2 linked regions of the Acaryochloris sp. CCMEE 5410 genome follow. The protein of the gene in region 1 binds, or shares a complex with, the protein of each later gene. Links are inferred from orthologs where the notes say so. Each region holds a gene or a part of one and is shown in the gene's direction. Other genes may lie near its edges.

Region 1 (8,276 bases):
AAGCGGCCCCTTTGCGAATTTGGTCGCCGCTTAACCACAACTCTAGGCCGTTGGCATGGGAAATATCTTGACGGATGCGGCCCACTAAAACGTCGTCTTGCCCGCTTGCATCGATGGGCATCGGAAAATAATTGGCTTGCCAGTCTTCAACTAACTTAACCCCTGGAGAATCCTGTAGAATTGACCGGGCCTTCTCAATTGGAAAAGGTTGGGAAAACTCAAGATTAATAGCTTCTGAATGTGCTCTAAGGACTGGGACGCGGACACAGGTAACAGATACTCTTAAGTCAGGTGCGTTAAAAATCTTGCGAGTTTCTTGCACCATTTTCATCTCTTCTGTGCAATAGCCATTCGCATTCAGATCAGAATTGTGCGGAAATAGGTTGAATGCGAGGGGATAAGGAAAGATTTCGGTGGGAGGGGAATCACCATTCAAGATTGCTTGGGCTTGGACTTTAACTTCTTCCATAGCCCGCGCGCCAGCGCCACTGGCAGACTGGTAGGTGGCAGCCAGAATTCGTTGTACAGGTTGCAATTGGTGTAGAGGCCAAACCACAACATTCATCAGAATAGTAGTGCAATTAGGATTGGCAATAATCCCTTGATGTTGAGTCACCGCGTCGGGATTGACTTCAGGCACGATTAAAGGAACCTGAGGATCCATACGATAGGCGCTGGAATTATCAACAACGACTGCTCCAGCCTGTACTGCCTTGGGTGCCCAAGCTTTGGAAACGCTTCCACCGGCTGAAGCTAGGACGATGTCAATATCCTGAAAAGCCGCTTCGCTAACCTCTTCAACCTGAATAGTTTCTCCCTTAAACGTAAGGGTTTGCCCAGCTGAACGAGGAGATGCTAAGAGTTTGAGGGTGGATAGCGGGAAATTCCGTTCTTCTAGTAGGGTGATGAGCTCTGCACCCACTGCTCCCGTGGCCCCTAATATGGCTACTCTGTATGCTTGACCCAAATTTGATTCCTCCAACGTCTGTAAAATTAAAGGGCTAATAAAATAGTTTGATGTGTATGTTCAGGATTTAATGATCTGAGACGATTGATTTGAAAAAGGCTCAGCTTTCAAAAAAGCGAGACCGTCTGCTCTGAAGCATGGATTGAGCTGGGCAGAAAAATTGGAGGGTTACGATAATGTTGCGTTTGGATTGAAGTAACCTCTTACTCTAGTTTAGAGCATCAACCTCCGGTCTTTGAAATTTTTGATTCATTTTTCGCTTTTAGGTCAATATATTTAGACAATGCCGCTAGGAACGTGTAGGAGGAAAGGCCAAGTGCTTCTACTCCACTAGGGTTCCCAGTTAGAGCTCATTATATCGTTTGCAAGGGAAGGATTAAGGACGTGAACTGGAGCAAAATTCGCTAATCTAGGTTTAGCTGCATTCACAACTTGAATTAGAATAGCTCTACCAATATCAAGCAATCCTGCTTGATTAGTCATTACATTTTTACTCACACATTATTTTTGGTCCGCTGGGAGAGGGAATCGATTTGTCTAAAACTAAAGAGCTACTAAAGGTAACACAGGAAAAGCTCCCTGGCAGTCAAATCAGTCTGGAAATAGAAATTTCTCCTGAGCAATCGCGTCAAGCGTATGAGCAAGTGATTACGAAGTTCATGCGATCGGCTAATATTCCTGGTTTTCGTAAAGGTAAAGTCCCCAAACAAGTTATTCTCCAACGGTTTGGCACAGATCAGTTAAAAGCCTCTGCGTTGGAAGATTTAGTTCAAAAGAATTTTGAAGCTGCGGTTAAGCAAGAAGAGATTGAAGCTTTAGGTAACGTTCAGTTCCGTTCGTCTTTTGATGAACTCGCTGCTGAGTTTGAACCCGGTAAGGCGATTGTATTTGCCGTTAGTGTCGATGTCCCCCCGGAAGTCACCCTTAAGAAGTATCAAGACTTTAAAGTTACGGCTGAAAAGATAGAATATGAGTCCTCTAAGGTCGATGAAGTGCTAGAAGAACATCGATCCTCGAATGCAACCTTGGTTCCTGTCGAAGATCGAGCTGCAGCGGCTAATGATGTTACTCTCGTCGATTTTGAAAGCCGATTCTTACCCGGTGAGTCAGGCGCTGATGAAGAAGGTGAGACGCCAGAGGGAGAGTCCGTTCAAGACTTCCAACTGGAGCTTGTGAAAGGGAAGTTTATTGACGATTTGATCGATGGCATCATCGGTATGCAAATTGGGGAAACCAAGAATATTGCAGTGACGCTGCCTCAAGAATATTTCCAAGATGAGTTGGCTGGCCGCTCTGCTGAATTTACTGTCAGTCTCAAGGATATTAAAGCGAAAGAGCTACCACCTCTAGATGATGATTTTGCCCAAGATGTTAGCGAATTTTCGACCTTGGCAGAATTGCGCCAGTTTTTAGAGGAGCAATATCAGCAAGAAGCCCAAGATAGTACGGATGCCAATGTGGAAGCAGCTCTTCTAGAGGCATTGATTGAAGAGCTAGACGTTGATCTGCCTGAAAGCATGATCGACGATGAGCTGAATGTCATGATTCGAGAAACGCTCAGTCGCTTGCAGTCTAATGGTTTAGACATTAACAAGCTGGTGACCAAAGAGATGCTCGGGGAGATGAAAGAACGCATGCGATCGGATGCAATTCCTCGTTTGAAGCGAACTCTAGCCTTGGCCGAAGTGGCGAAAGCAGAATCGATCACAGTTGAGGCGGATGCGATTGAAGATCGATGCCAAGAAATTCTAAAGGATCTGCAAGGACAAGATATTGATCGGGATCGCTTAGAAGCTGTTGTTGAAGATGAGTTGTTGCATAAGCAGGTGGTAGCTTGGCTAACCGAACACTCTGAGGTGGAATTGGTTGAGCCAAAATCTGAGGAGGATGCTGCAAAAGCGGAGGCCAAAGCAGAGGAAGAGGCTACTGCTGAAGAAGGAAAGCTATCTGAAGCTAAGAAATCGGCTAAATCAACAGCAAAAAAAGCATCTACAAAAAAAGCAAAGTCGGCTAAAGCAGCTGAGGAAGTCGCTGATGAGACTAAGGAAGAATCAGCTGCTAAGAAAACAACGGCTAAAGCTAAACGGTCAACGGCAAAAACCACTAAGAAAACGTCTACTAAGGCGAAAAAAACATCTGATAAGCCCAAAGCAGATGATTCAACCACTGATTCTGAATAGCCCGTTTAAGAACGGGAGCAGCTTTTTCCAAAGGAGTTAAGGCATAATATAACTGGTTGACCAGGTGAAAGGGTAATCGCCTTAGATCCCCACACCTAGATATCGCTAACACTACCCATTGATACGATTAACGTTGAGGTCCATGATCTTGTCTCATTCTTCTGATCACTTCTACCCTGGTCTGTCTGGTGAGTCCAGTCCTACCTATATGCCGCCTCGCAATATCGTACCGATGGTTGTTGAACAGTCTGGTCGAGGCGAGCGGGCGTTTGATATATACTCTCGCTTGCTCCGTGAGCGAATTGTCTTCTTAGGCGGAGGGGGCTCTGCCAATGGGGGCGGCATTGATGATGCTGTTGCTGATGCCATTGTGGCTCAGCTCCTGTTTCTAGAATCAGAAAACCCCGAACAGGATATTTACCTTTACATTAATTCACCTGGCGGTTCGATCACGGCAGGAATGGCTATTTACGACACCATTCAGCATATTCGCCCCGATGTTTGTACCATTTGTTTTGGTTTAGCAGCTAGTATGGGTGCGTTCCTTTTATGTGCAGGTACTGCAGGCAAGCGAATGGCATTGCCAAATGCGCGAATTATGATCCATCAGCCTTTGGGCGGTGCTCAAGGTCAAGCGGTAGATATTGAAATTCGAGCTAAAGAAATTTTGTACCTCAAAAATAATCTTAATCATCTTATGGCAGGCCATACAGGTCAGCCGTTTGAGCGGATTGAAGCAGACACCGAGAGAGATTTCTTTATGTCTGCAGAAGAGGCACAAAAATATGGTTTGATTGATCAAGTCCTCACTAGACAAAATCTTCCTAACCACTCTGAAGCCGTCAGTGAAGTCCACTAAGAGAAAGCCATGTCTAAATATGACTCCCATCTCAAATGTTCATTTTGTGGGAAATCTCAAGAACAGGTCCGCAAATTAATTGCTGGGCCGGGGGTCTATATCTGCGATGAATGCGTAGATTTGTGCAATGAAATTCTGGACGAAGAGCTATTCGATACGGCTAGTAGTATGCCTGCTGCCAGTAGAGCTCCGGTTGCAGAGCGTAAACGGTCTCAATCTGCTCCTCTGTCTCTCAACCAGATTCCTAAACCACGGGATATCAAGTCATATTTAGATGAACATGTCATCGGACAAGACGAAGCGAAAAAAGTCTTGTCCGTTGCTGTATATAACCATTACAAGCGTTTGAGCATTAGCCAAGCTTCGGCAGAGTCTGTTGCTGAATTGGATGATGCCATCGAATTACAAAAATCCAACATTTTGCTGATCGGTCCTACAGGATGTGGCAAAACGCTGCTGGCTCAGACATTAGCCCAAATGCTCGATGTTCCGTTTGCGGTGGCGGACGCTACAACCTTAACCGAGGCTGGTTATGTAGGCGAGGACGTTGAGAATATTCTATTACGACTCCTGCAGGTTGCCGATTTAGATGTAGAAGAAGCCCAAAGAGGGATCATCTATATCGATGAAATTGATAAGGTGGCTCGTAAGAGTGAAAACCCTTCGATTACGCGAGATGTCTCTGGCGAAGGGGTGCAGCAGGCTCTATTGAAAATGTTGGAAGGGACAGTGGCTAATGTTCCTCCCCAAGGTGGGCGCAAGCACCCTTACCAAGACTGTATTCAAATCGATACCACTAACATTCTATTTATCTGTGGTGGGGCGTTTGTTGGTCTCGATAAAATTATTGAGCAGCGGACGGGTAAAAAAGCCATGGGATTCATCCAAGATGGTGAACTCCGGGCAAAAGAACAGCGTACTGCCGATATGCTGAGAGATTTGGAGGCTGAAGATTTAGTCAAATTTGGGATGATTCCTGAATTTACGGGTCGGATCCCGGTGATGTCTGTGATTGATGCTTTGGATGAAGATGTGCTCTGTCAGATTCTGACGGAGCCACGCAATGCTTTGGTGAAGCAATATCAAAAGCTATTGCGGATGGATCGGGTAGAGCTCGAGTTTCAGCCCGATGCAATTCGCGCCATTGCTCAGGAAGCCTATCGACGTAGAACGGGAGCTAGAGCTCTGCGGGCCATTGTCGAAGAGATTATGCTGGATGTGATGTATGAGCTACCGTCCCAATCTCGTAAAGAGCTGACCCAATGCTTGATTACCCGCTCGATGGTGGAACAGCGGTCGACGGCTGAGTTGTTGGTGCATCCTTCCGCTATTTCGACCCCAGAATCTGCATAAGTTCGTTTCGGTCACATTTCATGCCTCAGGCTCTCATTCGCGGTCATGATCACTACTATGAATGGGTGACGCAAGACCCTCGTCAGTTGAGATCTGGGAAGCCTGTGATGGTGTTTCTCCATGGTTGGGGCGGCTCAAGTCGCTATTGGCGACCTATCGCCCAAGCGCTGGCTGCCGATTTTGATTGCTTACTGTATGACCTCCGTGGATTTGGGCAATCCCAAGATTCACTACGGGCGTCTAGAGCGGTCGAGACTTATACGATTCAGTCCTATGTTGAAGATTTAGAGGCTTTATTGAATGCTTTGGAGATTCCGACAGTGTGTCTCCAGGCCCATTCCATGGGATCGACAATTGGTGCCTTGTTTCTCAATCGATATCCTCAACGGGTGCAGCAAGCGATCCTCGCCTGTAGTGGGTTGTTTCAATATGATGAGCAAGAATTTCGTCAGTTTCATCAGGTGGGTGAGTGGGTGGTGCGATTACGGCCTCGTTGGCTGGCCCAGGTGCCCTTCTTAGATCGACTGTTTATGGCCCGCTTTCTCCATCGGCCCATTGCATCTGACCAACGTCGAGGGTTTGTGTCAGACTATGTGGGGGCAGATGCAGCCGCTGCGTTGGGAACCTTATTGTCCGCTGTGAGTGAGTCAGTGGCAACGGCCATGTCTGCAGAATTTGCCCAGCTCCAAACACCCACGTTAATTGTGTCGGGAGATAAGGATCAGATTGTCCCAGCGGACTCGGGGGAGGAGGCTGCCGCTTTGAATCCCAATATTGACTATGTGAGGATGGCCCAAACGGGACATTTCCCCATGCTGGAAGATACTTCCACCTATCTACAGCATATTCACCACTTTTTAACGCCGGTGACCTGCTGAGATGGTAGAGTGCGCCCCCGATCTTCAGATTCAGCCTCTGGGAACTAATTTGGTTCATCGGATTGCGGCAGGAGAGGTGATTGATTCCCTCGGGGCTGTCGTGCGGGAACTACTGGATAATGCCTTAGATGCTGGGGCGGATCGGATCAGTGTGTCCCTCTGGCCTCAAGATTGGCGGATTCAGGTGGTTGATAATGGTCAAGGCCTCACTGCTGCCGATTTATCCCAAGCTGCGACGCCTCACACCACAAGCAAACTGCAGCGGGAAGAAGATCTGTGGGATATCCAGACCCTGGGGTTTCGAGGCGAGGCCCTCCATAGTTTGGCTCAAATGGGACGGTTAGAGATTTGCAGCCGACCTTTGGGATCGGCTCAGGGATGCCGAGTTCGATACGATCACCAAGGTCATGTGGTGGCCCAAGAGACGGTTGCGATCGCAACCGGTACCGTTGTCACCGTGGCAGATTTATTCCAGGACTGGCCGACCCGCAAACAGGCCCTCCCCGATCCAGCGCGACAAATGCGGGGGGTGCAAACCATCATCCATGACTATGCCCTGTGCCACCCTCAAGTCACCTGGCAGGTGCAGCAAAATAATCGCCCGTGGTTTAGTATCGCCCCAGCTGAAGCCGCTCAAGATATTCTTCCCCAGCTCCTGGCGACCCTGCAGCCAGGAGATTTATGTCATCATCGCTGTCAGATTCCCGATTTGCCGGGAAATAATGCGGTGGAAGTGGTGTTGGGCTTACCCGATCGCTGCCATCGCCATCGTCCTGATTGGGTAAAGGTGGCGGTCAATGGTCGCTGTGTCCAAGTCAGTGGTGAAGATGCAGGCCAGTCTCACCCTTTGGAGCAAACCATCCTAGCGGCGTTTCGACAAACCCTACCCCGCCATCGCCATCCCCTGTGCTTTATTCATCTCCATGCTGACCCTCAGCATGTGGATTGGCATCGGCATCCTGCTAAAACTGAGATTTACCTGCGGCATTTAGACCAGTGGCGACCTGCCGTAACCACGACGATTCAGGAAGCCCTGCAAATTCCTGCCGATATTCGGGACTCAGGTCATACTCAGAAAATTCGCCAATTGATGAAAGTGGCAGAGGCCAAAGGAGTTTATCACTTACAGCAGCCCTCCCTGTTATCCCCCCAGTCTGAGCAAGCAGCAGGGGAGTCCGGCTTTAATGTCCTGAAGGCCATTGCCCAATTGCACCGGACGTATATTGTGGCAGAGCATCCTTCGGGAGTTTGGCTGGTGGAGCAGCATATTGCCCATGAGCGGGTTCTCTACGAGCAATTAGGCCAAGACTGGCATTTAGTGTCCTTGACCCCACCGATGATGCTGCGAGATTTAACCGAGAGACAGGTAGAGCAGCTCACGGATATTGGTATTGATATTACGGAATTTGGCCATCAGCTGTGGGCCATTCGCTCGGCCCCACAACGGCTAGCAGAACGCCCGGATTGCGAAGCGGCCCTGATTGAACTCAGTCAATGTGAGAGTATTGAAGCAGCCTTAGCCGCCACCGCTTGCCGGAGTGCCATTCGCAATGGCATGGCCCTTAACCTGTTGGAGATGCAAAACTTGTTGGATCAATGGCAGCAAACCCGTCATCCGCGCACCTGCCCCCATGGACGACCAATTTACTTATCGATGGAAGAAGCGGACTTATCTCGGTTTTTTCGTCGGCATTGGGTGATTGGTAAAAGTCATGGAATCTAGATACCAATGGTGCAAGTCAGTAAACAAGGATTGATTCTAGGATTAGGTCCGTTAGCCTTTGCCATCGCCTTTGGGGTGACCTATCTATCCGACCGCGATGCTCGGCGAGCTTCCGTGACAGGATTGGCAGCTCTCTCTGCGACCTATGCCACAGGACTGATTGCGACTGAAGATCGCCGCCGCCCTGCCGCCCTGGCGAATGCTGACTCTCTGCCAATGCAGGGTCTATCTCAGATGACTCCATCTCTGGTATCTTCGACCCCTGTGCCTGTATCTCAATCAGCGTCTGGCGAGGTCGCTGTGTTTTGGGATTATG
Region 2 (6,278 bases), on another replicon or contig:
ATGTGTTAACTGAGGTTCATGCCCTAGACAGAGATGGAACGATTCAGGTATTGAAGCCTGAACACATGGCCTTTCAGTATCGGTCATCTATCTTACAGCAATCTCCCAGGCCTGTTTTGCTGGGGGTGTTCCAGCTTCATGCCAACCAATCGGCTGAACAGGTCAAAGCGACAACTCAGTCCCACTTAGACCATCGCCTCAGCACACAACCCTATGATTGGCCAAGCTGTGGCAGCGTGTTTCGCAATCCTCTGCCGCGAACGGCAGGTTGGCTAATTGAGCAATCAGGCTTGAAAGGATACTCACTAGGAGGGGCGCAAGTTGCTCAAAAGCACGCTAACTTTATCCTTAATTCTGGTAACGCCACGGCGACTGACATCTTCAATCTGATTCATTATGTTCAGCAAAAAGTTGAGGAAAATTGGTCACTGCTGCTCAAACCAGAGGTAAAAATGTTGGGTAAATTTCCACAGATCACATAGAAAGTGGATTCCCTTTACGCCTCTTGGGGTAGACTCTCAGTATCATAGTAAACAGTTCGATTTGAGGTTCCTTAGAGGAGCTCATCTAGAGCAAAGCAAAGATTCAAGCACATTAACAAACCATAAAGACTATGCCAAAAGAGCAAGGACAAGGCTTTGGCTTCGGCCTCGGCAAAATGAAAGAATTAGCCGCAGCTATTCAGAAAGCACAACAAGTGCAAGAAGGCGCAAAGCAATTACAAGAAGATCTTGAACAAATGGAGATCGAGGGTGCAGCTGGTGGCGGCTTAGTTAAGGTGGTCATGAGCGGTAACCAAGAACCTATTCGTGCTGAAATTACCCAAGAAGCAGTCGATAAAGGTCTAGATGCATTGTCTGAACTGGTTGCTGAAGCAATGAAAGATGCATATCAAAAATCCACCGATACCATGCGTGAGCGCATGGAAGACTTGACAGGCGATCTTAATTTGCCAGGTTTAGGTGGTTAAGTTGACACAAGACCGTAAAGATCTATATAGTTAGGATTTGGAAGAATCCCAAATCCTAACTTAACTTACCATCGCCCATCTATGCCCACAATTCAGCAGCTCATCCGCAGCGAGCGTTACAACACAAAGAAAAAGACAAAGTCGCCGGCTTTAAAAAGCTGTCCTCAGCGCCGTGGTGTTTGTACTCGCGTTTATACCACGACCCCTAAAAAGCCCAACTCTGCTTTGCGGAAAGTCGCCCGGGTTCGCTTGACCTCTGGATTTGAGGTTACAGCCTATATTCCTGGAATCGGCCATAATTTGCAAGAGCATTCCGTTGTTATGATTCGGGGTGGTCGTGTTAAAGACTTGCCGGGTGTTCGCTACCATATTATCCGCGGCACTTTGGATACTGCTGGAGTGAAAGATAGACGCCAAGGTCGTTCCAAGTATGGGGCGAAGCGTCCTAAAGGTTAGTAACCTACCCGCGATCTTAAGTTGAGATAGAGCGGAGTTCCCTAGCGGTGGCTTATGTTTTGGGAACATGCTGACCTTAATCCTATTTCTCTCATCAGTGTGAGCATTAGGCTAGATGGTTGCGGTTATCGTAGTCTTAAAAATGCATTCCTCGAAATAGCGGGGATTTATTAAGCCCTTAATTATTACTATCTTGTGTAGGATTTCTCATGTCTCGTCGTATTCGTGTCCAAAAGCGCCCTGTTCCCCCCGATCCGGTTTATAATAGCCGCCTCATTAGTATGACTATTCGGCGCTTGATGGCGAGTGGGAAAAAATCTCTGGCATCCCGTATCCTTTATGATGCGTTGAAAATCATTGAAGAGCGAACGAATCAGGACCCGTTAGAGGTGTTTGAAACGGCAGTTCGCAATGTGACGCCATTAGTAGAAGTGAAAGCACGCCGAGTGGGTGGTGCTACTTATCAAGTCCCGATGGAAGTCAGATCCGATCGAGGTATTGCCTTGGCGTTGCGATGGATTATTCGTTTTTCGCGCCAGCGTCCTGGGCGGTCTATGGTGAGCAAATTGGCTAACGAACTCATCGATGCTGCGAATGAGACAGGTGCAGCGATTCGTAAGCGTGAAGAGACCCACCGTATGGCGGAAGCTAATAAAGCGTTTGCCCATTATCGGTACTAAGCTTTGTGAAGTTCATCTGAGATAAGTTATAGAATCATTACAGCAAGAATGTTGTATACCCTTATGCGAATGACTTGCTAGGGCGAAGGAGGTAGCTGTGGCACGTTCTGTCCCGCTAGAAAAAGTGCGCAATATTGGCATTGCGGCCCATATTGATGCGGGAAAAACGACGACAACTGAGCGTATTTTGTTCTACTCCGGTGTGGTACACAAGGTCGGAGAAGTTCATGATGGCAATACAGTTACTGATTGGATGGATCAGGAGCGGGAACGTGGCATTACTATTACCGCTGCAGCCATTTCCACAACCTGGCAGGATCACCAAGTCAATATTATTGATACGCCTGGGCATGTAGATTTCACGATCGAAGTGGAACGCTCGATGCGTGTTTTGGATGGTGTGATTGCGGTTTTCTGCTCTGTGGGAGGGGTGCAACCTCAGTCAGAAACAGTTTGGCGTCAGGCAGATCGCTATCAAGTTCCCCGAATTGTCTTCGTCAACAAGATGGATCGAACGGGTGCGAATTTTTTCAGAGTTTATGAACAAATTCGTGATCGTCTCAAAGCTAATGCTGTTGCCGTTCAACTTCCAATCGGCAGTGAAGATAAGTTTGAGGGAATCGTTGATTTGGTGAATATGAAAGCCTTCATCTACACCAATGATCAGGGCACTGATATTCAAGAGACCGAGATTCCTGAGTCCACTCAAGAACAGGCTCAAGAGTATCGAACACTGCTAGTTGAGGCAGTGGCTGAAGCCGATGATTCCCTGATGGAGAAGTATCTCGAAGGTGAATCTTTATCAGAAATAGAAATTCAATCGGCTTTGCGCCGTGGCACCATTGCAGGCACTATTGTGCCCATGCTTTGCGGCTCTGCTTTCAAGAATAAAGGTGTTCAGCTCTTACTAGATGCTGTTATTGACTATATGCCGGCACCGATTGATGTTCCTGCTATTCAAGGGAAGCTGTTGGATGGCACTGAAGCTGAGCGTCCGGCTGATGATGAAGCACCTTTAGCTGCCCTTGCATTTAAAGTGATGTCTGATCCCTATGGACGGCTCACTTTTATTCGTGTGTATTCAGGTGTTCTCACCAAAGGCAGCTATATTCTCAATCCAACCAAAAATAAAAAAGAGCGAGTTTCTAGGTTGATCATCATGAAAGCTGATGATCGAATTGAGGTTGATGAGTTGCGGTCAGGAGATTTAGGTGCAGCCCTGGGCCTTAAGGATACGTTTACGGGGGAAACTCTGTGTAATGCATCTGAACCGATTGTTCTGGAGTCTCTATTTATCCCTGAGCCTGTTATTTCTGTGGCGGTAGAGCCTAAAACTAAGCAGGATATGGATAAACTGTCCAAAGCTCTACAGTCTTTGTCTCAAGAAGATCCTACCTTTCGCGTTAGTGTAGACCCGGAAACCAATCAGACGGTGATTGCCGGGATGGGTGAGCTGCATTTGGAGATTTTGATTGATCGGATGCTGCGAGAATTCAAAGTTGAGGCTAATATTGGAGCCCCCCAAGTTGCGTATCGGGAAACGATACGCAAAGCAGTGACGGCAGAAGGCAAGTTTGTGCGGCAAAGCGGTGGGAAAGGCCAATATGGTCATGTGGTTGTTGAGATCGAACCTGCTGAAGAGGGCACTGGTTTCGAATTTATCTCAAAAATTGTCGGGGGGGCTATCCCCAAAGAGTTTATTGGTCCGGCTGAGCAAGGGATGAAAGAAGCTTGCGAATCTGGTATCTTAGCTGGTTATCCCCTCATTGATGTCAAAGCGACATTAGTGGACGGGTCTTACCATGATGTTGATTCTTCTGAAATGGCCTTTAAAATCGCGGGCTCAATGGCAATCAAAGAGGGGGTAATGCAAGCCTCCCCAGCGCTATTAGAACCCATGATGAAAGTTGAGGTAGAAGTACCTGAAGACTTCCTAGGCCCTGTAATGGGTGACCTCATTTCTCGAAGAGGCCAAATCGAAGGTCAAGAAGTGGCCCAAGGGCTCGCCAAAGTGACGACCAAAGTCCCATTGGCGACCATGTTTGGCTATGCCACAGATATCCGGTCTATGACTCAGGGTCGAGGTATCTTTACAATGGAGTTTGGCAACTACGAGGACGTTCCTCGCAATGTGGCTGAACCCATTATCGAAAAAAACAAAGGGAACGCATAATTCATCGAAAAGGAATAGTTGATACATGGCACGCGCAAAATTTGAACGAACAAAACCCCACGTCAACATTGGCACCATTGGTCACGTTGATCATGGTAAAACCACTTTGACAGCAGCAATTACCATGTCTCTCGCTGCCCTTGGCCAAGCTAAAGCCAGGAAGTACGATGACATTGATGCGGCCCCAGAAGAACGGGAAAGAGGCATTACCATTAATACAGCGCACGTTGAGTATGAGACGGAAGATCGTCATTATGCTCACGTGGACTGTCCTGGGCACGCTGACTATGTCAAGAACATGATTACTGGGGCTGCCCAGATGGATGGGGCAGTATTAGTCGTCTCGGCTGCTGATGGCCCTATGCCCCAAACCCGTGAACATATTCTATTGGCTAAGCAAGTTGGAGTTCCCAACATTGTGGTCTTTATGAATAAGCAAGACCAGGTAGATGATGAAGAGTTGCTAGAGTTGGTTGAGCTAGAAGTTCGAGAACTCTTAAACGACTATGATTTTCCAGGCGATGATATTCCCATCGTTTCAGGCTCTGCCCTAATGGCGTTGGAAGCGCTCAACGATGCTGACTCCATGAAGAAAGGGGATAACGAATGGGTGGATAAGATTTATAAGTTGATGGAAGAAGTGGATGCTTATATCCCTACTCCTGAAAGAGATGTTGATAAGCCTTTCTTAATGGCAGTTGAAGATGTTTTCTCTATCACAGGTCGTGGAACTGTTGCAACTGGCCGGATTGAGCGAGGCAAGGTTGTCGTTGGTGAGACCGTTGAGTTAGTTGGGATTAGAGACACACGCAGCACTACGGTGACTGGTGTTGAAATGTTCCAAAAGACCCTTGACGAAGGAATGGCTGGTGATAACGTCGGCTTGCTCTTGCGAGGTGTTCAGAAAGAAGACATTGAGCGCGGCATGGTATTGGCTAAGCCTGGCTCCATTACCCCTCATACTCAGTTTGAGTCTGAAGTTTATATCCTGAAGAAGGATGAGGGAGGGCGTCATACACCGTTTTTCCCTGGCTACCGTCCTCAGTTTTATGTCAGGACAACAGATGTAACGGGTACTATCAGTGCTTTTACAGCTGATGATGGCAGTGCGGCTGAAATGGTGATGCCTGGTGATCGCATTAAAATGACGGTTGAATTAATCAACCCCATTGCGATTGAGCAAGGGATGCGATTTGCAATTCGTGAAGGCGGACGGACTGTTGGAGCTGGTGTTGTCTCCAAAATTCTTAAATAGTCTGCTAAGCAGCCCTTAAGATGGAGCTGGAGGTACAGCGATAACGCTCACCTTCAGCTCATCCAAACAGTTCCGATTCCAATGGCACTGCTAAACGGCTTTGCTAATATTCAGAACCTTGACAACTTAACAACTGACTTAAGATATGACCACTCTCCAGCAACAGAAAATTCGCATTCGCCTAAAAGCTTTTGATCACCGTTTGCTTGATACATCCTGTGACAAAATTGTTGAAACTGCTAAGCGGACGAATGCTTCCCCTGTTGGACCTATTCCTTTACCGACTCGGCGACGTATTTATTGTGTTCTACGATCTCCGCACGTAGACAAAGACTCCCGTGAGCACTTCGAAACACGCACCCACCGTCGTATTGTTGATATTTATCAGCCTTCCCCCAAGACAATTGATGCGTTGATGAAGCTTGATCTACCTGCTGGTGTTGATATTGAAGTTAAGCTTTAGTCATCGCCACAGTTGATAGGCGCTTGTCTGAGTTGTTTGTGAATTCTTCGGGAGACATGGGCTAGAGTGAATAAGAGTACTCCCTATCCCACCTCTTCCGTTGCCAATGGCTATTCCCTCTTCAATTGCTGTTCGTGAGCTACCGCTATTCCCTCTACCTGATGTAGTCTTGTTTCCAGGGCGACCATTGCCGTTGCATATTTTCGAATATCGCTATCGGATAATGATGAACACTATCTTGGAGGAAGATCGGCAATTTGGTGTTTTGATGTGGGATCCGA

The links.
Region 2: the proteins of tig (region 1) and rpsG are in contact, whole or in part, in a crystal structure (PDB 3GTY), measured with the Thermotoga maritima proteins. The link is inferred for Acaryochloris sp. CCMEE 5410 from one-to-one orthologs. Residues at the interface, in WP_004081061.1 of Thermotoga maritima: Glu122, Val124, Val129, Leu130, Tyr133, Glu188, Gly259, Ile262, Tyr263, Glu266, Ser270, Glu273, Gln274, Glu277, Arg308, Gln311, Ile312, Ser315, Tyr316, Glu325, Arg329, Arg336, Leu363, Phe366, Trp367, Arg373, Leu377, Arg381, Leu384, Glu387; in WP_004081843.1 of Thermotoga maritima: Lys34, Lys52, Lys55, Glu59, Arg62, Gln63, Glu66, Asn67, Lys69, Val71, Arg95, Ala109, Lys110, Lys111, Gly112, Arg113, Pro114, Glu117, Glu121, Ile124, Ala125, Tyr127, Asn128, Asn129, Thr130, Gly131, Lys135, Asp139, Arg142, Met143.

What each region holds. Positions count from the first base shown.
Region 1 is NZ_AFEJ02000001.1:4,105,488-4,113,763, forward strand. Bases 918-3,823 are described here. They hold tig (trigger factor), read left to right. Parts: upstream 918-1,500; coding sequence 1,501-3,147; downstream 3,148-3,823. Other genes in these bases: ON05_RS18945 (aspartate-semialdehyde dehydrogenase), read right to left, coding at 918-967; clpP (ATP-dependent Clp endopeptidase proteolytic subunit ClpP), read left to right, coding at 3,290-3,823. In the rest of the region: more of ON05_RS18945, read right to left, coding at 1-917; more of clpP, read left to right, coding at 3,824-4,006; ATP-dependent protease ATP-binding subunit ClpX, read left to right, coding at 4,016-5,359; ON05_RS18965 (alpha/beta fold hydrolase), read left to right, coding at 5,380-6,237; DNA mismatch repair endonuclease MutL, read left to right, coding at 6,239-7,960; ON05_RS18975 (NYN domain-containing protein), read left to right, coding at 7,967-8,276. UniProt on the Bacillus subtilis protein: Involved in protein export. Acts as a chaperone by maintaining the newly synthesized protein in an open conformation. Functions as a peptidyl-prolyl cis-trans isomerase.
Region 2 is NZ_AFEJ02000002.1:1,674,354-1,680,631, reverse strand. Bases 447-3,370 are described here. They hold rpsG (30S ribosomal protein S7), read left to right. Parts: upstream 447-1,635; coding sequence 1,636-2,106; downstream 2,107-3,370. Other genes in these bases: fusA (elongation factor G), read left to right, coding at 2,204-3,370; rpsL (30S ribosomal protein S12), read left to right, coding at 1,052-1,426; ON05_RS28560 (YbaB/EbfC family nucleoid-associated protein), read left to right, coding at 614-970; murB (UDP-N-acetylmuramate dehydrogenase), read left to right, coding at 447-482. Outside these bases: more of murB, read left to right, coding at 1-446; more of fusA, read left to right, coding at 3,371-4,279; tuf (elongation factor Tu), read left to right, coding at 4,305-5,534; rpsJ (30S ribosomal protein S10), read left to right, coding at 5,680-5,997; ON05_RS28530 (LON peptidase substrate-binding domain-containing protein), read left to right, coding at 6,104-6,278.